Regions from separate parts of the Trichococcus flocculiformis genome, predicted to be linked through region 2. Evidence: a T-box and tRNA genes for the amino acid it is inferred to sense, from the RefSeq annotation. Region 2 holds a T-box; the other regions hold tRNA genes.
The links. The T-box of region 2 lies ahead of serS (serine--tRNA ligase). A T-box ahead of a tRNA ligase gene usually reads a tRNA of that ligase, here a tRNA-Ser.

Region 1: it has a tRNA-Ser gene. The T-box ahead of serS (serine--tRNA ligase) is inferred to sense a tRNA for this amino acid. The anticodon was not compared.
Region 3: it has a tRNA-Ser gene. The T-box ahead of serS (serine--tRNA ligase) is inferred to sense a tRNA for this amino acid. The anticodon was not compared.

The regions. Positions count from the first base shown of each region.
Region 1 covers NZ_OY759718.1:66,897-74,295, forward strand. The annotation lists gene trpE (anthranilate synthase component I) at 1-922, opposite strand, end outside; tRNA gene ACKPCD_RS00465 (tRNA-Leu) at 1,570-1,653, opposite strand; tRNA gene ACKPCD_RS00470 (tRNA-Cys) at 1,696-1,766, opposite strand; tRNA gene ACKPCD_RS00475 (tRNA-Gln) at 1,789-1,860, opposite strand; tRNA gene ACKPCD_RS00480 (tRNA-His) at 1,868-1,940, opposite strand; tRNA gene ACKPCD_RS00485 (tRNA-Trp) at 1,959-2,029, opposite strand; tRNA gene ACKPCD_RS00490 (tRNA-Tyr) at 2,055-2,135, opposite strand; tRNA gene ACKPCD_RS00495 (tRNA-Phe) at 2,150-2,222, opposite strand; tRNA gene ACKPCD_RS00500 (tRNA-Asp) at 2,455-2,527, opposite strand; tRNA gene ACKPCD_RS00505 (tRNA-Val) at 2,530-2,602, opposite strand; tRNA gene ACKPCD_RS00510 (tRNA-Glu) at 2,665-2,736, opposite strand; tRNA gene ACKPCD_RS00515 (tRNA-Ser) at 2,764-2,851, opposite strand; tRNA gene ACKPCD_RS00520 (tRNA-Ile) at 2,889-2,962, opposite strand; tRNA gene ACKPCD_RS00525 (tRNA-Gly) at 2,974-3,044, opposite strand; tRNA gene ACKPCD_RS00530 (tRNA-Asp) at 3,046-3,121, opposite strand; tRNA gene ACKPCD_RS00535 (tRNA-Met) at 3,159-3,231, opposite strand; tRNA gene ACKPCD_RS00540 (tRNA-Ser) at 3,334-3,423, opposite strand; tRNA gene ACKPCD_RS00545 (tRNA-Ile) at 3,445-3,518, opposite strand; tRNA gene ACKPCD_RS00550 (tRNA-Met) at 3,533-3,606, opposite strand; tRNA gene ACKPCD_RS00555 (tRNA-Ala) at 3,620-3,692, opposite strand; tRNA gene ACKPCD_RS00560 (tRNA-Pro) at 3,708-3,781, opposite strand; tRNA gene ACKPCD_RS00565 (tRNA-Arg) at 3,800-3,873, opposite strand; tRNA gene ACKPCD_RS00570 (tRNA-Leu) at 3,879-3,964, opposite strand; tRNA gene ACKPCD_RS00575 (tRNA-Gly) at 4,011-4,082, opposite strand; tRNA gene ACKPCD_RS00580 (tRNA-Thr) at 4,086-4,161, opposite strand; tRNA gene ACKPCD_RS00585 (tRNA-Leu) at 4,173-4,254, opposite strand; tRNA gene ACKPCD_RS00590 (tRNA-Lys) at 4,258-4,330, opposite strand; tRNA gene ACKPCD_RS00595 (tRNA-Asn) at 4,346-4,419, opposite strand; rRNA gene rrf (5S ribosomal RNA) at 4,442-4,557, opposite strand; rRNA gene ACKPCD_RS00605 (23S ribosomal RNA) at 4,652-7,399, opposite strand, start outside.
Region 2 covers NZ_OY759718.1:462,201-469,599, forward strand. The annotation lists gene guaB (IMP dehydrogenase) at 1-1,295, shown strand, start outside; gene ACKPCD_RS02485 (response regulator transcription factor) at 1,476-2,168, shown strand; gene ACKPCD_RS02490 (sensor histidine kinase) at 2,218-3,357, shown strand; gene ACKPCD_RS02495 (serine hydrolase) at 3,474-4,817, shown strand; T-box leader at 4,917-5,149, shown strand; gene serS (serine--tRNA ligase) at 5,202-6,503, shown strand; gene msrA (peptide-methionine (S)-S-oxide reductase MsrA) at 6,587-7,120, shown strand.
Region 3 covers NZ_OY759718.1:52,552-59,950, reverse strand. The annotation lists tRNA gene ACKPCD_RS00415 (tRNA-Gly) at 1-41, shown strand, start outside; tRNA gene ACKPCD_RS00410 (tRNA-Leu) at 88-173, shown strand; tRNA gene ACKPCD_RS00405 (tRNA-Arg) at 179-252, shown strand; tRNA gene ACKPCD_RS00400 (tRNA-Pro) at 271-344, shown strand; tRNA gene ACKPCD_RS00395 (tRNA-Ala) at 360-432, shown strand; tRNA gene ACKPCD_RS00390 (tRNA-Met) at 446-519, shown strand; tRNA gene ACKPCD_RS00385 (tRNA-Ile) at 534-607, shown strand; tRNA gene ACKPCD_RS00380 (tRNA-Ser) at 629-718, shown strand; tRNA gene ACKPCD_RS00375 (tRNA-Met) at 821-893, shown strand; tRNA gene ACKPCD_RS00370 (tRNA-Asp) at 984-1,059, shown strand; tRNA gene ACKPCD_RS00365 (tRNA-Gly) at 1,061-1,131, shown strand; tRNA gene ACKPCD_RS00360 (tRNA-Ile) at 1,143-1,216, shown strand; tRNA gene ACKPCD_RS00355 (tRNA-Ser) at 1,254-1,341, shown strand; tRNA gene ACKPCD_RS00350 (tRNA-Glu) at 1,369-1,440, shown strand; tRNA gene ACKPCD_RS00345 (tRNA-Val) at 1,503-1,575, shown strand; tRNA gene ACKPCD_RS00340 (tRNA-Glu) at 1,600-1,671, shown strand; tRNA gene ACKPCD_RS00335 (tRNA-Glu) at 1,770-1,841, shown strand; tRNA gene ACKPCD_RS00330 (tRNA-Glu) at 1,942-2,013, shown strand; tRNA gene ACKPCD_RS00325 (tRNA-Val) at 2,093-2,165, shown strand; tRNA gene ACKPCD_RS00320 (tRNA-Asp) at 2,168-2,240, shown strand; tRNA gene ACKPCD_RS00315 (tRNA-Phe) at 2,411-2,483, shown strand; tRNA gene ACKPCD_RS00310 (tRNA-Tyr) at 2,497-2,577, shown strand; tRNA gene ACKPCD_RS00305 (tRNA-Trp) at 2,604-2,674, shown strand; tRNA gene ACKPCD_RS00300 (tRNA-His) at 2,693-2,765, shown strand; tRNA gene ACKPCD_RS00295 (tRNA-Gln) at 2,773-2,844, shown strand; tRNA gene ACKPCD_RS00290 (tRNA-Cys) at 2,867-2,937, shown strand; tRNA gene ACKPCD_RS00285 (tRNA-Leu) at 2,983-3,066, shown strand; gene ACKPCD_RS00280 (helix-turn-helix domain-containing protein) at 3,117-3,947, opposite strand; gene ACKPCD_RS00275 (glycoside hydrolase family 43 protein) at 4,435-5,301, shown strand; gene ACKPCD_RS00270 (sugar-binding transcriptional regulator) at 5,721-6,701, shown strand; gene ACKPCD_RS00265 (fructose-bisphosphatase class III) at 6,771-7,399, opposite strand, start outside.

The DNA of each region.
Region 1 (7,399 bases), 400 kb from region 2:
CGTTCTTCCCTCTTCTGCGTGTTCCGGCTATCGGATTCGTCATGACTTCGCCATCCTGAACGGTGACCAGACTTTCCGGAGAGGAACCGACCACCTGGAAATCACCCAGATCGATATAGAAAAGGTAAGGCGACGGATTCTTTGTGCGCAGTCTTCTGTAGATGTCGAACGGTTCGGATTCCGATTTGATAGTCAAGCGCTGCGAAAGGACAACCTGAAAGATGTCGCCCGCTTTGATGTATTCTTTTGCTTTCTCGACGAGTTTACAAAATTCCGCTTCGCTGACATTTGAAGAAACTTCTTGATTCGGATTCACCTCTTGGAAAGGTCGGATGCCATTCGTCTGGTTCATCGTTTCGGCTAACTTTTCCAGATTGGCAGTGATTGTTTCATAATCCTCCGTGTCCTCGGGGAAAACATTATGGACAAGCGTCATCTTGTGCTGATAGTGGTCGTAGCTGATGAATTGCTTGTAGAACATCAAGTAGGCTTCAGGCGCCTGCAGTTCATCCGGGTTCACATTCGGCAGCTTTTCATATTGTCGGATGACATCGTAACCGACATAACCGATCGCGCCGCCGACAAAAGGCAACGGGATATCGGTCTTGAGATACGGAATCGACACCTGCTCTTTTACGTAATCGAGCACCTTGCCTTTTTTGTGCACGGGTTGCCCATCGGTGATGATCGTGACGTCTTCGCCCATACTCGTGATGCTCTTATAAGGGTTCGAACCCAAGAAGGAGTACCTCCCGATTTCCCGCTCCGAAAAGACACTCTCAAACAAAAACTTATGCTCCCCTTCGAGATTGTAGTACATACCGATAGGCGTCAATTGATCCGCATTGACCGTCAAGTGTACCGGAAACACCTTATTATGCTTTTTTGCTGCTGCAAATTCTGTTGCTGTCAGATTAAACATTCCATTCACCCCTAATGAGATTTTTTGCTGTTTCTGCTTGATTCAGGGGATTTTGGGTACAAAAAAAGCCACAACATCCCCTATAATGGGACGATGTAGCCGCGGTGCCACCCATATTAGTTCTCTACTGTTGACTCACACCCGACACTGTCGTTCTTTGCGCTCCTTGCCTCCTTATCGGAATCAAGGACCCAATGCGTCACCAAAAAATGGGCTATGCATTGTTTTCGCGCTAATACTACAGAATCAAAAAAACACTTCCTCCTCAAAAGGACGAAATGTTTCCATTCGTTTGCCACCTCAGTACAAAACTCGCTCTGCGGGTACGGATGTTACTCGATACCCCGTCCTTTTAACGGCGGACTCCCGGTTTTTGCTACTATAATTTTCGCATCACGTCTCAGAGATCCATTCACCGACAGCTACAGTGCTTGGCTTTCACTGCCCCAAACTCGCTTTGACTAAACGCCATTGGTTACTACTTCTCATCACAGATTTTATTAATTTAATTTCAATTAATTATAATCCTTTTCTCATTATTGTCAACTGAAAAATATTTGTCTTTCGAAAAACCACTGAGCCCAGGCAATAGAAAAAGAAGCCGTTCATAACAAAGTACTCCTTGTTATGAACAGCTTCTTTTGTGATACCGGCGGCCGGGGTCGAACCGGCACGCCCTCGCGGGCACTGGATTTTGAGTCCAGCGCGTCTGCCAATTCCGCCACGCCGGCATAATTATGAAGAATGCAATGTTCCATTTTGTTGTTATGGAAAGGCGGTAACCGGATTTGAACCGGTGATAGAGGTTTTGCAGACCTGTGCCTTACCACTTGGCTATACCGCCGAGATGTTGCTATTTGAAAAAACTGGGCTAGCTGGATTCGAACCAACGAATGACAGAGTCAAAGTCTGTTGCCTTACCGCTTGGCGATAGCCCAATAAGAGGGCGACTGATGGGAATTGAACCCACGAATGCCGGATCCACAAACCGGTGCGTTAACCACTTCGCCACAATCGCCATAATATAATGTTGAGACAGGGGTAGTAGGAATTGAACCCACACCGACGGTTTTGGAGACCGTTGTTCTACCTTTAAACTATACCCCTATTCAGAGGATGCTTTTTAAAGAAATGGAGGGAGGCAGATTCGAACTGCCGAACCCGAAGGAGCGGATTTACAGTCCGCCGCGTTTAGCCACTTCGCTATCCCTCCATCATATAAAAAAATGGTCCGAGACGGATTCGAACCGCCGACACCTTGAGCTTCAATCAAGTGCTCTACCAACTGAGCTATCAGACCAGAATATTAAGAAAAGCAGAACGGGTTCGTTCAGACCTGAAAGAATTTTAGGAAATCGTTCCGTATGAGCATCGTAGAGCGCAATATGCTAAGAGACTTCCTGCGTCAGCAGGTTAGTCGAATAGTATCCTTGGCTCGTAGAGACAAGGGGTTCCTTTGTCCTTTCCGAAGGGCTAACCCGTGAAGCTAGACATCTTGTAAGAAGTATAGCACACTTTCCAGAAAGTAAAAACGGCTCCGACGGGATTTGAACCCGCGATCTCCTGCGTGACAGGCAGGCATGTTGACCCCTACACCACGGAACCAATGGAGGTTGACGGGATCGAACCGCCGACATCCTGCTTGTAAGGCAGACGCTCTCCCAGCTGAGCTAAACCTCCAGGGATTGAAAATCGTAGAGCCTAGGCTCCGGTGTATCCTGTCTGTGCAACAGCTAGGATAATGATCCGTACGGGAATCGAACCCGTGTTACCGCCGTGAAAGGGCGGTGTCTTAACCGCTTGACCAACGGACCATCTTGTTTATTTTTCTGATAAAGCTACGGAGAAGGAGGGATTTGAACCCTCGCGCCGCGTTAACGACCTACACCCTTAGCAGGGGCGCCTCTTCAGCCACTTGAGTACTTCCCCTAAAAAAGAGAACTCCACTATCTGTATGCTTTATCAATGGGCCTAAATGGACTCGAACCATCGACCTCACGCTTATCAGGCGTGCGCTCTAACCAGCTGAGCTATAGGCCCTTCTTAAAAAAAGCGGGTGAGGAGAATCGAACTCCCGACATCAGCTTGGAAGGCTGGGGTTTTACCACTAAACTACACCCGCATGGCGGCTCCGACGGGATTTGAACCCGCGATCTCCTGCGTGACAGGCAGGCATGTTGACCCCTACACCACGGAACCATGCATTAAAAAAGTAACACTGTGGACTTGCGTCCAATTGCGGGGACAGGACTTGAACCTGTGACCTCCGGGTTATGAGCCCGGCGAGCTGCCAACTGCTCCACCCCGCGATAATGAATAATAAGGAAACACTGTGCGCTTACGCTCAAGTGTATCATGTCTGTACTGTCGCTAAAGCACCAACAGCCATGACAATGGCCTAAGGCCACCAAAGGAGGATAAGGGATTCGAACCCTTGCGCGCTTTTACACGCCTGACGGTTTTCAAGACCGTTCCCTTCAGCCGGACTTGGGTAATCCTCCATAAGCTGATACATTTTTTCATGGACCTTGCAGGACTCGAACCTGCGACCGGACGGTTATGAGCCGTCTGCTCTAACCAACTGAGCTAAAGGTCCGAAGCAAGGCATTATAGCGGCGAAGGGGGTCGAACCCATGACCTCCCGGGTATGAACCGGACGCTCTAGCCATCTGAGCTACACCGCCAAAAATGAAAAAATGGAGCCTAGCGGGATCGAACCGCTGACCTCCTGCGTGCAAGGCAGGCGCTCTCCCAGCTGAGCTAAGGCCCCGTGAAGATTGTTGAATCGGGAAGACAGGATTCGAACCTGCGACCCCTTGGTCCCAAACCAAGTGCTCTACCAAGCTGAGCTACTTCCCGGTAATAATTATTAAAAAATGCACCCAACAGGAGTCGAACCTGTAACCGCTTGATTCGTAGTCAAGTACTCTATCCAATTGAGCTATGGGTGCCTAAATGCCGAGAATCGGAATCGAACCGATACGGTGATCACTCACCGCAGGATTTTAAGTCCTGTGCGTCTGCCAGTTCCGCCACCCCGGCATGTTACTGTTGTTTCTTTCATAAGATCTGGCATAGTCCTTATGAAAGCGGAAGACGGGGTTCGAACCCGCGACCCCCACCTTGGCAAGGTGATGTTCTACCACTGAACTACTTCCGCGAATGGTGCCGGCTAAAGGATTCGAACCCTCGACCCTCTGATTACAAATCAGATGCTCTACCAACTGAGCTAAGCCGGCGTATTCAATTATGCGGGTGAAGGGACTTGAACCCCCACGCCTTGCGGCGCTAGATCCTAAATCTAGTGCGTCTGCCAATTCCGCCACACCCGCAAATGAGTTATGCAGGGCTCGAACCTGCGACCCTCTGATTAAAAGTCAGATGCTCTACCAACTGAGCTAATAACTCATCCTAAGAAAAAAACTCCGCAAGTAGGACTCGAACCTACGACATCATGATTAACAGTCATGCGCTACTACCAACTGAGCTATTGCGGAATAATTCACTAAACAAAAAAAAGCGCGGCAACGTCCTAGTCTCACAAAGGGAAACCCTTCACTACAATCGGCGCTAAGAAGCTTAACTTCTGTGTTCGAGATGGGAACAGGTGTGACCTTCTTGCCATCGTCACCGCACATTTTTAATTAGAGAACGTTGTTCTCTCAAAACTGAATCTACAAAAGTAAAGGGATTCCGAAAACACCGCTTGAGTTTTCTTCTTTTTAAAAATTGGTTAAGTCCTCGACCGATTAGTATTGGTCCGCTCCATACATCGCTGTACTTCCACTCCCAACCTATCTACCTGATCATCTCTCAGGGGTCTTACTCACTTAAAGTGATGGGAAATCTCATCTTGAGGGGGGCTTCACGCTTAGATGCTTTCAGCGTTTATCCCGTCCACACATAGCTACCCAGCGATGCTCTTGGCAGAACAACTGGTACACCAGCGGTGTGTCCATCCCGGTCCTCTCGTACTAAGGACAGCTCCTCTCAAATTTCCAACGCCCGCGACGGATAGGGACCGAACTGTCTCACGACGTTCTGAACCCAGCTCGCGTACCGCTTTAATGGGCGAACAGCCCAACCCTTGGGACCGACTACAGCCCCAGGATGCGATGAGCCGACATCGAGGTGCCAAACCTCCCCGTCGATGTGAACTCTTGGGGGAGATAAGCCTGTTATCCCCAGGGTAGCTTTTATCCGTTGAGCGATGGCCCTTCCATGCGGAACCACCGGATCACTAAGCCCGACTTTCGTCCCTGCTCGACTTGTAGGTCTCGCAGTCAAGCTCCCTTCTGCCTTTACACTCTACGAATGATTTCCAACCATTCTGAGGGAACCTTTGGGCGCCTCCGTTACATTTTTGGAGGCGACCGCCCCAGTCAAACTGCCCGTCTGACACTGTCTCCCTGCTCGCTAAGAGCAGCGGGTTAGAGTGGTCATATCACAAGGGTAGTATCCCACCGTTGCCTCCTCCGAGACTGGCGTCCCGGTATCTTCGGCTCCTACCTATCCTGTACATGTGATACAAACACGCAATATCAAACTGCAGTAAAGCTCCATGGGGTCTTTCCGTCCTGTCGCGGGTAACCAGCATCTTCACTGGTACTATAATTTCACCGAGTCTCTCGTTGAGACAGTGCCCAAATCGTTACGCCTTTCGTGCGGGTCGGAACTTACCCGACAAGGAATTTCGCTACCTTAGGACCGTTATAGTTACGGCCGCCGTTTACTGGGGCTTCAATTCAAAGCTTCGCTTGCGCTAACCTCTCCTCTTAACCTTCCAGCACCGGGCAGGCGTCAGCCCCTATACGTCATCTTTCGATTTTGCAGAGACCTGTGTTTTTGATAAACAGTCGCTTGGGCCTATTCACTGCGGCTGACCTTGCGGTCAGCACCCCTTCTCCCGAAGTTACGGGGTCATTTTGCCGAGTTCCTTAACGAGAGTTCTCTCGCACACCTTAGGATTCTCTCCTCAACTACCTGTGTCGGTTTGCGGTACGGGCAGTTACTTTCTCACTAGAAGCTTTTCTTGGCAGTGTGACATCAGGAACTTCGCTACTAAATTTCGCTCCCCATCACAGCTTGTCCTTGAGAGAAAAAGCATTTCACTCGTTCTCAGACTTGCTGCTTGGACACACATTTCCGATCGTGTGCATTCCTTAGCCTCCTGCGTCCCTCCATCGCTCAAACAAAAGCAACTGGTACAGGAATATCAACCTGTTGTCCATCGCCTACGCCTATCGGCCTCAGCTTAGGTCCCGACTAACCCTGGGAGGACGAGCCTTCCCCAGGAAACCTTAGTTATTCGGTGGACGGGATTCTCACCCGTCTTGCGCTACTCATACCGGCATTCTCACTTCTAAGCGCTCCACCAGTCCTCACGATCTGGCTTCGATGCCCTTAGAACGCTCTCCTACCACGGAACCCATTGGGTTCCATCCACAGCTTCGGTGATCTGTTTAGCCCCGGTAAATTTTCGGCGCAGGGTCACTCGACTAGTGAGCTATTACGCACTCTTTAAATGATGGCTGCTTCTGAGCCAACATCCTAGTTGTCTGTGCAACCCCACATCCTTTTCCACTTAACAGATACTTTGGGACCTTAGCTGGTGGTCTGGGCTGTTTCCCTTTTGACTACGGATCTTATCACTCGCAGTCTGACTCCCGGATCTAAATCAATGGCATTCGGAGTTTATCTGAATTCGGTAACCCGAGAAGGGCCCCTAGTCCAAACAGTGCTCTACCTCCATGATTCGCATATCCGAGGCTAGCCCTAAAGCTATTTCGGAGAGAACCAGCTATCTCCAAGTTCGATTGGAATTTCTCCGCTACCCACACCTCATCCCCGCACTTTTCAACGTGCGTGGGTTCGGTCCTCCAGTGCGTATTACCGCACCTTCAACCTGGACATGGGTAGGTCACTTGGTTTCGGGTCTACGACCTCATACTTATTCGCCCTATTCAGACTCGCTTTCGCTGCGGCTCCGTCTTTTCAACTTAACCTCGCATGAAATCGTAACTCGCCGGTCCATTCTACAAAAGGTACGCCATCACCCATTAACGGGCTTTGACTACTTGTAGGCACACGGTTTCAGGTACTGTTTCACTCCCCTTCCGGGGTGCTTTTCACCTTTCCCTCACGGTACTGGTTCACTATCGGTCACTAGGGAGTATTTAGCCTTGGGAGATGGTCCTCCCGGATTCCGACGGAATTTCTCGTGTTCCGCCGTACTCAGGATACTGGTAGAGCTGATTTGGATTTCGCATACGGGGCTATTACCCTATGTTGCGCAACTTTCCAGTTGGCTTCTGCTATCCATTGCAGTCTCATGTCCCAGTCCTACAACCCCAAAGAGCAAGCTCTTTGGTTTGGGCTTTTCCCGTTTCGCTCGCCGCTACTAAGGGAATCGAATTTTCTTTCTCTTCCTGCAGGTAATGAGATGTTTCAGTTCCCTGCGTGTTCCTCGATACACCT
Region 2 (7,399 bases):
CAATGGCCCGCCAAGGCGGGTTGGGCGTCATCCATAAAAACATGACCATCGAAGCGCAGGCTGAAGAAGTGCATAAAGTAAAACGTTCCGAAAGTGGCGTCATCATCGACCCATTCTTCCTGACCCCTGATCACTTGGTCTCTGAAGCAGAGAATCTCATGAGTAAATACCGTATCAGCGGTGTGCCTGTTGTCAATGATATGGAAGACCGCAAGTTGGTAGGGATTTTGACGAACCGCGATCTGCGCTTCATTGCAGACTACCAAGTTCCGATCGGCGATGTGATGACAAAAGAACACTTGGTTACCGCTCCTGTAGGGACTTCTTTGAAGGATGCCGAATCCATCCTGCAAAAATATAAAATTGAGAAATTACCTCTAGTTGATGACAGTGGCCGTCTGGCTGGTCTGATCACAATCAAGGATATCGAAAAAGTAATTGAGTTTCCCAACTCCGCAAAAGATGCACACGGCCGTTTGATCGTTGCGGCTGCAGTAGGTGTGACAAGCGATACGTTCGAACGTGCCCAAGCCTTATTGGATGCCGGTGCAGATGCAATCGTCATCGACACAGCGCATGGCCATAGCGCCGGCGTTATCCGCAAAATTAAAGAAATCCGCGATCAGTTCCCTGACGCAACCTTGATTGCCGGAAATGTAGCGACTGCAGAAGGAACCCGCGCTTTGTTTGACGTCGGAGTCGATGTAGTCAAAGTCGGAATCGGACCGGGCTCGATTTGTACGACCCGTGTCGTAGCCGGTGTTGGTGTTCCGCAAATCACAGCCATCTATGATGCTGCAAGTGTGGCGAGAGAATACGGCAAAGCAATTATCGCTGACGGCGGAATCAAGTATTCGGGAGACATCGTCAAAGCGATGGCTGCCGGTGGACATGCCGTCATGTTGGGCAGTATGTTGGCTGGTACGGATGAGTCTCCGGGCGAATTCGAAATCTTCCAAGGCCGTCGTTTCAAGACATACCGTGGCATGGGCAGTCTGGCGGCAATGGAAAAAGGCTCCAGCGACCGCTACTTCCAAGGCGGGGTGAATGAAGCGAAGAAAATGGTTCCGGAAGGTATCGAAGGCCGTGTCGCTTATAAAGGGGCAGCCAGCGATATCATCTTCCAACTGCTCGGCGGTGTCCGTTCCGGTATGGGTTATGTTGGTGCCGGCAATCTGCAGGAGCTTCGCGAAAATGCACAATTCATCAAGATGTCCGGTGCCGGATTGATCGAATCCCATCCGCATGACATCCAAATCACTAAAGAAGCACCAAACTACTCCATCCATAGATAAACAGGCAAGAAACCAAAACGCCCGGGACACTGTTCTCGGGCGTTTTTTCTTATGTTCGCAGTTTGCTGGGGCTTTCTGATATAATTAAAATGGAATTTCTTTATGCTTCCTTAAGCAAAAATTTAGAACACTTTGGTACGATGGGGAAAAATACATATTTTGGGGAAAGGGTTGTCCGATATGAGTAAAATTTTGATCGTCGATGACGACAGGGAAATCGTGGATTTGTTGAGCATTTATTGCAAAAATGAAGGATACGATCCGATAAAAGCCTATGACGGCGTGGACGCTTTCCACAAGCTTGAGGAGAATGCGGATATCCAACTGATCATTTTGGATGTGATGATGCCGAAGAAGGATGGCATCTCGGTAGTGAGGGAGCTGCGGGAACAGAACAATCCGATCCCGATTCTGATGTTGAGCGCAAAATCCGCCGATATGGATAAAATCCAAGGGTTGACGACAGGTGCGGACGACTATGTTTCCAAGCCGTTCAATCCACTGGAAGTGATGGCTCGCATCAAATCGCTCTTGCGCAGGACCACTATGCAGGCAGATGCAGCAGAGGTGGATTCGATCGAAATAGGTCCGCTGATCATCAAGAAAGATTCCCATGAGGTAAAGACGCTGAACGGGAAAAGTATCCAGTTGACCGCGCTGGAATTTGGTATTTTGCACCTATTGGCGAGCCATCCGAATCGCGTCTTCAGTGCCGATGAAATTTTTGAACGTGTTTGGCAACAAGAGAGTATCGTATCGGCCAAGACCGTTATGGTGCATGTGAGTCATCTCCGCGATAAAATTGAAGAGGCTACAGGGGGCGAGAAGGTCATCCAGACCGTTTGGGGTGTAGGCTATAAGATCGGCGAATAAGCAAGCCTGTAGGCACATTGGCAAAAAAAACAGCTGGGAGGCTGCAGCTTTGTTTAACAAGTTGAAAAAAAAAGAACTGAGTGAACTCGTTTTTGAAGGGGCGTTGACGCTGGGTATCGTCTATCTGCTCTACATCGGGATGGAGCTGATGTTCAACCGACTGGTCGCAAACCCTCCGATGATTTTGAGGGAAGTTCCCTCCTTGAGGCGATTCGTGATGGTAGTCGATGCGTTCTTGACTATTTACGATGATGTTTTTCAATGGATAGCGGCCATTTTTGCGGCCATCTTCACTGGCTGGCGTTTGACCAGGAGATACAAGCAGATGCAGCTGACGCATATTCTGGACGAATTGCATTATATCGCAGCGGGGCACTTCGATCATCGGATCGATGCGAACAATGCCGGTAGCTATGTTGATGTTGTGGACAGCATCAATACGCTGGTGGAAAGTACGGTCCAAGCGATGGCAGAGGAACGGAAAATCGAACAATCGAAAGATGAATTAATCACGAACGTCAGTCACGATATCCGGACCCCCTTGACTTCCATCATCGGTTACCTGGGATTGATAGAGGATAAGCAATTCACAAGTGAAGAGGATGCTTTGCGATATATCCATATCGCTTACACAAAAGCGCTGCAGATGAAGGTGCTTGTTGATGATCTCTTCGAATACACGAAAGTGCGACAACCGACGACACCGCTGTTGTTGAAGACAATCAACATCGGCAATTTTTTGGAGCAGATTGTCGCGGACTATGAGTTGGAGTCGCGCAAGCGCCATATGGAGATTGAGGTGATCATGAAAACGAGTCCGTTGATGATCGAAATGGATGTCGATAAAATGGCCCGTGTCTTCAACAATCTGATTTCCAATGCCCTGAAGTATGCGCATGGCGGCACGTGGGTTCACATCGAAGCCGAAAAGATAGGTTCCGAAGTGATTGTTTCCGTGAAGAACAATGGGGAGCACATCCCTGAAGAATCGCTGCAGGAGTTGTTCGGGCGTTTTTATCGGGTGGAAAATTCCCGTTCGAAGGAGACTGGGGGAACCGGGCTTGGATTGGCGATCGCCCAAAGCATCGTCACGCTCCATGGCGGATATATCTATGCGGAATCGGATGAGGCGGAAACCAAATTCGTGCTGCATCTCCCCTTGAAACAGACTCCGGTTGCCAAGGAATAAGGAACGTACGTTTTCTGTGTACGTTCCTTTTTTTGGTTGTCTTTTTATGCCATTTCCGCTAACATAGAAGGGTATATCAACCGAACGAAATGACTGATTGGAGATAACTACAAACAATGATAACTATAAAAAACAGAAAAATGATCATGGGAACAATTTCGGCGGCCTCGGTATTGGTGAACAGCTTGTTTGTTGCACCGGTTGCCTTGGCTGCTGAACAACCTTCTATCGATGCGAAAGCCGCTTTCGTGATAGAAGATGAAACAGATAAAGTGCTTATGAACCAAAATGGGGATGAGGCACTGGGCATCGCCTCAATGACAAAAATGCTGAGTATCTACTTGATACTCGAAGCCATCGAAGAAGGCAAATTGGCTTGGGACAAGCAAATCACCGTCAGCGATTACGTCTATGAAGTCAGCCAGAACTACAACTTTTCCAATGTGCCTTTGCGTCAGGACATCACGTATTCCGTGGAAGAACTTTATCAGTCCGCATTGATCTATTCCGCAAACGGATCGACGATCGCTTTAGCGGAAGCTTTGGCTGGTTCGGAGGCGAAGTTCGTTGATTTGATGAAGGCTCAGTTGGATGAGTGGGGCGTAGATAATTATGAACTTTATAATGCCACCGGCTTGTCGAACAGCGATATGCCGGAAGAGCATCTTTATCCGGGTGCATCGTCTGATGGCTACAACAAAATGACTGCGCGCGGGGTAGCGATGGTTGCGGATCATCTGATCGATGATTACCCTGAAGTTTTGGAAACGACTGCCGTGCCGGAGTTGGCTTTCCAAGCGGGAACATCCGATGAAATCATGATGCACAGCTACAACTTGATGTTGCCTGGCATGTTCTATTATCGTGAAGGTGTGGACGGTCTGAAGACCGGAACAACACTGGAGTCGGGTGCATCCTTTACTGGTACAGCCGTTCAGGATGATATGCGGATCATCACCGTGGTCATCGGTGCTGATGAGAGCACCAAGCGCTTTAAGGAAACGGGGCGCTTGATGGACTATGCCTTCTCAACCTTCGAGAAGACGACGGTAGCAACAAAAGGCGAGGCTGTTTCCACGCAAGAACCGATTACCGTGGCCAAAGGGAAGCAAACAGAGGTCGGGCTTGTCTACAACGAAGACCTGGTGACCGTTACCGAAAAAGGTGCGGAAGAGCTCGCGCTCACAACTGTTTTCACACCGGCGGAAGAGAGCCTGAATGAGGACGGCGAGATTGAAGCGCCTATCGAAAAAGGAACTGAAGTCGGGTCCGTCGCTGTGACGGTCGAAGGTGATGAGTTTGGTTATCTGGACGGCACGACCTCCGAGGATGTCAAAGTCGCAGTGGCAAGCAGCGTTGAAAAAGCCAATATATTTGTGCGCGGCGGTCGTGTTGTCGGAGACCTGTTCGGAAAAGCTTGGCAAACAGTATCCGATTTTGTCGGAGGTTTTTTTGACTGATCCTTAAGAGCTGAGGGTTTAACGGAAAACCGTCGCATTATTGACAGCACAGGGTTTGTTCAGTAAAATGAGGGTATCGAAGCTTAGACCAATTGAATAGAGAAAGCCATGCATGTGACCAGTAAATGATGTGAAGCGCCCCAGAGAGTCAGTGGTTCGGTGAGAACTGACCCTTCACCTGTTGAATCCCCACATGAAGCGAACAATGAAAACAAGAAATTGACTAAATTGTTCCGGATCCGTCCGTTAACGCAATGAAGCGCAGCCAGACCTGATCGGGACTGGCTGAAGTTGGGTGGTACCGCGAACGTTAAAGCCATTTCGTCCCAGATTATTCTAGGGATGGAGTGGCTATTTTTGTACAAATAATGAGGAGGAAAGCATATGTTGGATGTAAAATTTTTGAGGGATGGATTTGAAGATACTGCAAAGAAATTGGCTGCGCGTGGCGTTAAAACGGAAGAGTTGGTGACATTCAAGGAATTGGATGCGCAACGCCGGGAAAAAATCGTTGAGACGGAAAACTTGAAGCAATACCGCAATGGCGTTTCCCAAGAAATTGCGCAATTGAAACGCAACAAAGAGAATGCGGATGATAAGATTGCCGAAATGAAAGAAGTCGGCGACAAAATTAAAGCATTGGATGAAGAACTGAATGAAATCGAAGAGAAGACGACTTTCATCGCAACAAGATTGCCTAACTTGCCGCATGCCTCCGTTCCTGTCGGTGCGGATGAAGAGGATAACGTGGAAGTAAGAAGATGGGGGACGCCGCGCGCGTTCGACTTCGAACCAAAAGCCCACTATGATATCGCCGAGGCATTGGATATTCTGGACTTCGAACGCGGCGCTAAAGTGACCGGCAGCCGTTTCGTCTTCTATAAAGGACTGGGAGCCCGCCTGGAGCGCGCTTGTTACAATTATATGCTGGACTTGCATACCGAAGAGCATGGCTATACGGAAATGATTCCGCCATATATGGCGAATGAAGCGTCCATGTTCGGTACGGGACAATTCCCTAAATTCAAAGAGGACGTATTCCAATTGACGGATGAGCGCAACTTCACGCTGATTCCTACGGCTGAAGTTCCTTTGACGAACTATTACCGCGATGAAATCATGAATGAAGCGGATCTGCCGGTCTATTTCACAGCGATGAGTCCGTCTTTCCGTTCTGAAGCCGGAAGCGCAGGACGCGACACAAGAGGGTTGATCAGGATGCACCAGTTCCATAAAGTGGAGATGGTGAAATTCAGCAAACCGGAAACTTCCTATGAAGAGTTGGAAAAAATGACGGACGATGCTGAAGCGGTGCTGAGAGGCTTGAACTTGCCGCACCGTACGATCACGTTATGCACGGGCGACATGGGCTTCTCCGCAGCCAAAACGTATGATATAGAAGTCTGGATCCCGGCTCAAGATACCTACCGGGAAATCAGTTCTTGTTCAAATACCGAGGCATTCCAAGCCCGCCGCGCGAAAATCCGTTACCGTAACGAAGAAACAGGGAAACTGGAATTTGTGCACACGTTGAATGGCTCAGGGCTGGCTGTCGGCCGCACTGTAACTGCGATACTTGAAAATTACCAAAACGAAGACGGTTCCGTCACAATCCCTGATGCACTTGTGCCATATATGGGCGGCATCACAAAAATAACCAAAGAGAACGCAAGCAACAAACGCTGATCATAAGCAAGATATGCGCGTAAGCTTCTGGGTATATGATACAATCATTTCATACGTAAACGCATACGAAAGGAATGAGGATAGTGAGCGAATCAAAATTGGAAAAAGCTACTTTTGCTGGAGGCTGTTTTTGGTGCATGGTCAAGCCGTTCGACAGTCTACCAGGCATCGAATCAGTCGTTTCCGGGTACACGGGCGGACACACAGAAAACCCTACTTATGAAGAAGTGTGTTCCGGAACGACCGGGCATACGGAAGCTGTTCAAATCACATTTAACCCAGCTTTGTTCCCGTACAAAGACTTGGTGGAGGTCTACTGGCAGCAGACGGATCCAACTGATGCCATGGGTCAATTCGTAGATCGCGGCACTTCTTATCGTCCGGTAATTTTTTATCATACACCGGAACAAAAAGAGATAGCGGAAGCATCGAAACAAGCTTTACAGGACAGTGGGAAATTCACTAAGCCAATCGTGACTTCGATCGAACCGGCCCAACCGTTTTACGAAGCAGAAGAATATCATCAGGATTTCTACAAAAAAAGTAGCGCGCATTATCACGGATACCGTTCGCATTCAGGGCGAGATTCGTATATCGAATCACATTGGAAAAAGTAGAAAATGTGCCGAAACCATACTGAAATGAAGGTCCATTCCGAAGAAATGACTTTGGAGTGAACCTTCTTTTTTGCTGCAAATGAATGTTTTATTCTATTGCAGAGAGCTTTTGCCGTCATTATGCAATAAAAAAATATCTTCAATCAAAAAAAGACTTGCCAAAAAGCTCTGAAACAGGTAAGATTGTTATTCGTTGGCAGATCAAATGGACAACCGCAAAAGTATCCAAGGTCGTTGATGACAGTATGAACTTCCAGGCCAATTCATTAATAACATTTT
Region 3 (7,399 bases), 410 kb from region 2:
TGCCAAGGTGGGGGTCGCGGGTTCGAACCCCGTCTTCCGCTTTCATAAGGACTATGCCAGATCTTATGAAAGAAACAACAGTAACATGCCGGGGTGGCGGAACTGGCAGACGCACAGGACTTAAAATCCTGCGGTGAGTGATCACCGTATCGGTTCGATTCCGATTCTCGGCATTTAGGCACCCATAGCTCAATTGGATAGAGTACTTGACTACGAATCAAGCGGTTACAGGTTCGACTCCTGTTGGGTGCATTTTTTAATAATTATTACCGGGAAGTAGCTCAGCTTGGTAGAGCACTTGGTTTGGGACCAAGGGGTCGCAGGTTCGAATCCTGTCTTCCCGATTCAACAATCTTCACGGGGCCTTAGCTCAGCTGGGAGAGCGCCTGCCTTGCACGCAGGAGGTCAGCGGTTCGATCCCGCTAGGCTCCATTTTTTCATTTTTGGCGGTGTAGCTCAGATGGCTAGAGCGTCCGGTTCATACCCGGGAGGTCATGGGTTCGACCCCCTTCGCCGCTATAATGCCTTGCTTCGGACCTTTAGCTCAGTTGGTTAGAGCAGACGGCTCATAACCGTCCGGTCGCAGGTTCGAGTCCTGCAAGGTCCATGAAAAAATGTATCAGCTTATGGAGGATTACCCAAGTCCGGCTGAAGGGAACGGTCTTGAAAACCGTCAGGCGTGTAAAAGCGCGCAAGGGTTCGAATCCCTTATCCTCCTTTGGTGGCCTTAGGCCATTGTCATGGCTGTTGGTGCTTTAGCGACAGTACAGACATGATACACTTGAGCGTAAGCGCACAGTGTTTCCTTATTATTCATTATCGCGGGGTGGAGCAGTTGGCAGCTCGCCGGGCTCATAACCCGGAGGTCACAGGTTCAAGTCCTGTCCCCGCAATTGTCATGATTGTCGCTGCTTCAGCAGCTTACAAGCATGATACACTTGGGCGAAAGCCCACAGTGTAACCTCATAAAAGTTTTAACGCATGGTTCCGTGGTGTAGGGGTCAACATGCCTGCCTGTCACGCAGGAGATCGCGGGTTCAAATCCCGTCGGAGCCGCCATGCGGGTGTAGTTTAGTGGTAAAACCCCAGCCTTCCAAGCTGATGTCGGGAGTTCGATTCTCCTCACCCGCTTTTTTTAAGAAGGGCCTATAGCTCAGCTGGTTAGAGCGCACGCCTGATAAGCGTGAGGTCGATGGTTCGAGTCCATTTAGGCCCATTGATAAAGCATACAGATAGTGGAGTTCTCTTTTTTAGGGGAAGTACTCAAGTGGCTGAAGAGGCGCCCCTGCTAAGGGTGTAGGTCGTTAACGCGGCGCGAGGGTTCAAATCCCTCCTTCTCCGTAGCTTTATCAGAAAAATAAACAAGATGGTCCGTTGGTCAAGCGGTTAAGACACCGCCCTTTCACGGCGGTAACACGGGTTCGATTCCCGTACGGATCATTATCCTAGCTGTTGCACAGACAGGATACACCGGAGCCTAGGCTCTACGATTTTCAATCCCTGGAGGTTTAGCTCAGCTGGGAGAGCGTCTGCCTTACAAGCAGGATGTCGGCGGTTCGATCCCGTCAACCTCCATTGCAATATGTATTCTAAACTTATGGTCCGTTGGTCAAGCGGTTAAGACACCGCCCTTTCACGGCGGTAACACGGGTTCGATTCCCGTACGGATCATCATCCTAGCTGTTGCGGCTTTAGTTGCTTTCTAGACAGGATAAGAATGGATGTTAGCTCCATCCAATTATTCCTATTTAAATAGTTTTCAAATTTACGGTCCGTTGGTCAAGCGGTTAAGACACCGCCCTTTCACGGCGGTAACACGGGTTCGATTCCCGTACGGATCATTGTCATGTCTGTTGCGGCTTCGGCTGTTCTGCAGACAGGATACAAATGGAGCCCAACTCCAAGCAACACTTTCCATCTTAATAGTATTTTTAACTTAACGGTCCGTTGGTCAAGCGGTTAAGACACCGCCCTTTCACGGCGGTAACACGGGTTCGATTCCCGTACGGATCATTGTCATGGCTGTTGCAGCTTCAGCTGTTGTACAGACATGAGACACTTGAACATCAGTTCACAGTGTTTCCAGCATTATGGAGGTTTAGCTCAGCTGGGAGAGCGTCTGCCTTACAAGCAGGATGTCGGCGGTTCGATCCCGTCAACCTCCATTGGTTCCGTGGTGTAGGGGTCAACATGCCTGCCTGTCACGCAGGAGATCGCGGGTTCAAATCCCGTCGGAGCCGTTTTGTTTCTGGAAAGTGGGCTATGCTTCTAACAAGATGGCTAGCTTCACGGGTTATCCCTTCGGAAATTAGATAAATTGTACCTATTGCGCTCTACGATGCTCAGTCGGCACAATTCCCTAAATTTCTTTCAGGGCTGAACAAACCCGTTACGCTTTTCTTATTATTTTGGTCTGATAGCTCAGTTGGTAGAGCACTTGATTGAAGCTCAAGGTGTCGGCGGTTCGAATCCGTCTCGGACCACTTTTTATATGATGGAGGGATAGCGAAGTGGCTAAACGCGGCGGACTGTAAATCCGCTCCTTCGGGTTCGGCAGTTCGAATCTGCCTCCCTCCATTGTTTTAAAAAAGCGTACTCTGAATAGGGGTATAGTTTAAAGGTAGAACAACGGTCTCCAAAACCGTCGGTGTGGGTTCAATTCCTACTACCCCTGTCTCAACATTATATTATGGCGATTGTGGCGAAGTGGTTAACGCACCGGTTTGTGGATCCGGCATTCGTGGGTTCAATTCCCATCAGTCGCCCTCTTATTGGGCTATCGCCAAGCGGTAAGGCAACAGACTTTGACTCTGTCATTCGTTGGTTCGAATCCAGCTAGCCCAGTTTTTTCAAATAGCAACATCTCGGCGGTATAGCCAAGTGGTAAGGCACAGGTCTGCAAAACCTCTATCACCGGTTCAAATCCGGTTACCGCCTTTCCATAAGTATAAGTAAGATGGAAAATTGCATTCTTCATATCATGCCGGCGTGGCGGAATTGGCAGACGCGCTGGACTCAAAATCCAGTGCCCGCAAGGGCGTGCCGGTTCGACCCCGGCCGCCGGTATATTGATGCATCAACGTTTTCGGACGTTTGATGCATCTTTTTTTGGCGTTTTAATGAAAATAATCATCATCTTCAAAATTTGATTGCATTTTTTTCCGGTATTGTATTGGTGAAACATAAAATTCATCTTTGAAACAGCGAGAAAAATGGTCAGTAGAGTTGTATCCGACGGCTTCGCTAATTTCTGATATTTTTTTCTCAGAATACTTCAGTAATAGCACTGCATTATCCACTTTATACTTGTTTACAATTTCATTATAGGAAGATCCCATCAATCTTTTTATCTGTTTGCCTAAGTATGCCGCATCATAATTGAATTTTTCACCTAGAAATTGCAACGATACTGATTGGTAGTTATTTTTTATGTATGCCAGTATGGGAGTGATTTGCGAAGAAATCGTGTTTGTTGGCTTGAAGTATAGATAGGTGTTGCTAAAATTTCTTAACACTTCATTCAAAAATATATTGATGTAGCTGCAGCAAACGGCATTTGCATTCGGTTCATTGGAGTGGGATTCAATAAAAATATTCTTGATGATTTCGCAAAATTTCTCACTAGGTGGAACTACAAACAGCAAGTAATTTTTATTGGAAGTGTATAAACTATTGTGAAAGAATTGAGACAGCAGGCTATCATAACGTAAGATATCAAAAAATGAAGTGTGGAATGTACTTTTTTTGATTACTATACAGATGATGATACTCTGATCATCTGCTACTATAGTATGGTTTGTTTCGGGAGCAATAATACACAGTTCGCCTTCACTCATTGTTCTGGTTTCTCCGACACATTCAAATTTCATGCTGCCTTTTAAAACATAGTTTATTTCGAAATAATTATGACTATGAGAGTGAGCTGCTTCATTATAAAAATGAAGCAATATTTTGGCGTCTCTGTCAGAGAAAATGAAGTAGTCTTCAGATACATTTGTTGTAAATCTTTTTGGATCACGGATGATCGGCGAGATATCGATCGTGTTTTCTGAAAAAAGCTCAACTAACTACTCGCTATCGGATACGTCCCAACTAGAAAAATTTGGTATAAACGGAGTTGTAGATATTTTATTTTCCATATATGAAGATTGAATTGCTTTGACAACTGTTGTTTTCTTTTCAAACGCTAAAAAATACTCAGTCAAATAATCTTGAATAAAATAGTAAGGTGTGTAAATACTTTTCTTCACCGCGGCTCACTCATTTCTTAACTTCTGTCACGAATAATGACTAATTTTGTCGGATTATCCCCTAAAATAAACATTATCACATGAATTGAATGCGATTACAATATGGGTATATCGATCGATTATATATGGAGTATCAAAGATTAATTTTATCGGATACTTAATTCTGTACGAAGGAAGGCTACACATGAAAACTGAAGAGATCATCATCAGAGACCCTTATGTTTTGTTGTATGAAGACAAATATTATCTTTACGGAACACGGAGTAAAAGTTGTTGGGGCGAAATGGATGGATTTGATTGCTACGTCAGTGCTGATTTGGACAATTGGGAGGGGCCCTTTGAAATATTCCGTAAAGAAGAGGATTTCTGGGCAGATCAAAGTTATTGGGCACCCGAATGCTACTATAAAGAGGGAAGTTTCTATCTGGTAGCTACACTAGGAGCAGAAAACAGAAAGAAATCGGTAAATCTATTAAAAGCTGATTCGCCATTAGGTCCCTTTCATTATTGTTCCCAGTTGACACCATCAGATCGAGAATGTATTGATGGAACGATTTATGAAGAAGATGGATATGGGTATTTGGTTTATTCCAATACGTTACAGGATACAATAACTGGCGATATGTGCGCCATCCAACTCTTCGACGATTGGGAATCCACTGTTGGAGATCCTTTTAAGCTGTTCGCCGCTAACGATGCAAAGTGGGCATTTGCGGTTCCATTTGCTAAGTCTGAATTTGGTATTGATGGCGAAGCATATTTTTCCGATGGCCCAAGTTTATTCAAAGCAAGAAATGGCAATTTAGTAATGTTGTGGTCCAGTTGGGCGGGGAAAGGTTATTCAGTAGGTGTGTCCTATTCTGAATCCGAAAAAATTCAAGGCCCCTGGAAACATGAAAGCAAGCTACTCATTGAAAATGGCGGTCACGGTATGATTTTTCAAAAAATGGACGGCACTTGGAATTTCTCGCTTCATTATCCCAATGACCAATATCAAGAACACCCATTATTTATCAGTATTTCCGACGGGGAACTGCCAATAGAAATGTAAATTTGGTGCCATACTCCTGATTGGGCAAGCAAACGATCCAGTCTTTTCCAGCAAACTCATGGAGTACAGCAATGGCGAATCTGAGACCGAACGAATACGAATCATACAAAAGAAGGAAGGCTGAGACCACTCCGTTAAAGAGTCGGTTATCGGACTCCCTTCTTTATTTGATCATTCGGAAAAATTTACTTAGTTTTTATCACAAGAAGTGCATTAAGAAATACGAACTAAATTTTAGACAAAAACAAAAAGTACTGTCCAATGATTGATAAGATGAATTATCCAAGGTTGTTATTTCAAACGATGGTAATATTACTTCAAATGAAATATAATAAATTGCATTTGTAAATGTGGTCCTGCTATTATAAGTGAAGAAGCTTTGAGGGACGAAATAGTGGAGTTATAAAGGAGCGCTTGTTATGAAGGATGAGAGAAGAAGATTGTTGGCTAAAGTGGCGTATCTATATTTTGTGGAAGGGAAAAGCCAAACTGAAATCTCTGAAGATCTAGGAATCTATCGAACAACTATCAGTCGTATGGTAACGCAAGCAAGAGAAGAAGGAATTGTGAATATTGAAATCAAAGAATATGATGTCGGAATTTTTGCATTGGAAGAGTATGTGCAATCAAAATTTGATTTGAGAAGAGTAGAAATTGTTTCAAATAGGCATGATGAAACACAAGAATCATTGATGGATGATATAGCAAAAAGAGCTGCCACTCTGATCCGTAACACAATTCGAGAGAAGGATAGTGTAGGTATTTCTTGGGGGTCCTCTTTGCGTAAGGTGGTTGAGAACATAGAGCCTAGATATGTGAAGAATGTTTCTTTTTGCCCTTTAGCCGGTGGGCCTAGTCACATCAATGCAAGGTACCATGTAAATACCTTGGTGTACGAAATGGCAAGAATCTTTAATGGGAAAAGTACTTTTATCAATGCGATGGTTGTTCAAGAAACGGAGCAATTAGCATCTGGAATTTTAAGATCGAAGTACTTTGAAGAATTATTGATGTTGTGGAATAGCTTGGACCTAGCTATTGTCGGAATTGGAGGAGAGTTGGATCAGACAATTAGCCAATGGAGAGACTTATTGACTGAGGATGACTATAGTATTTTGGTAAGAGAAGGAGCAGTCGGGGAACTTTGCTGTAGATTTTTCAACTCAGAAGGGGAGACTGTTCATACGCAATTACAAAAAAGAATAATCGGTATAACCTTGGAACAATTGGCCAACGTTCCTAAATCAATAGCTGTTGCACAAGGAGAAAATAAGGCACAAGCTATTTTGGCAATTTTAAAAAAAGGATACGTGAATCATTTAGTGACTGATAGAAAAACAATTCTAAAAGTTCTAGAACTTGATAAGGATGAAGAAGGAAATCGGTTTTTGGTTAATTGAAAAAGATTTGGGAGGCATACAGCGGTAGCCTTCCAAATCTTTTTTGTATTAAGAATGACTGCATTCATGCTAAAGATACTGAAGCAAGTCTTTTAATTCATTGACTTGCACTTTGATTTGTTCCCCGATGGTAGTTTCTTCAATCGTTTTTCTGGATAAGTCTCTGTTGATTACTTTGGTTAATGTTGAGTCGCCAGAATGGGAGTGGATAAACTTATTGATTGATTCAAAGGGTGTATGGGTAACAATTTGGAAACCGTAGGAATTGTTCAGTAAAGTATACCCGGCAATTCCTGTTTTACATTGATAGGGCCGGGATAGGCCGCCATCTATAACAAATAATTTCCCATTTGCTTTTATTGGGGACTCGCCTTTTTTTGCAATCACAGGAGTGTGCCCGTTCACAATGCAAGAATGTTCTCCATCAATACCGAATTCTCTTAGAATCTTGTCACAAATTTCGTCTTGATTTCTTAATTGGAAATACGCATTGTTAGTTTCTTTTTTTTCTTCATCGGACCGCATGAAGTAGCTCTCAAATGTTTTCATTTCTTCTCTTCCAAACAAAGGAGAATATTTACCGCACCAGCAATACCATACAAGGTCCAGTGCTGATTCATCGGGATTGTGTCTAAAGTCAAATGCTTTTCTGATTTGATCTTCAAAAAAATCCATCAGAGATTTTCCGTATAGTTCCG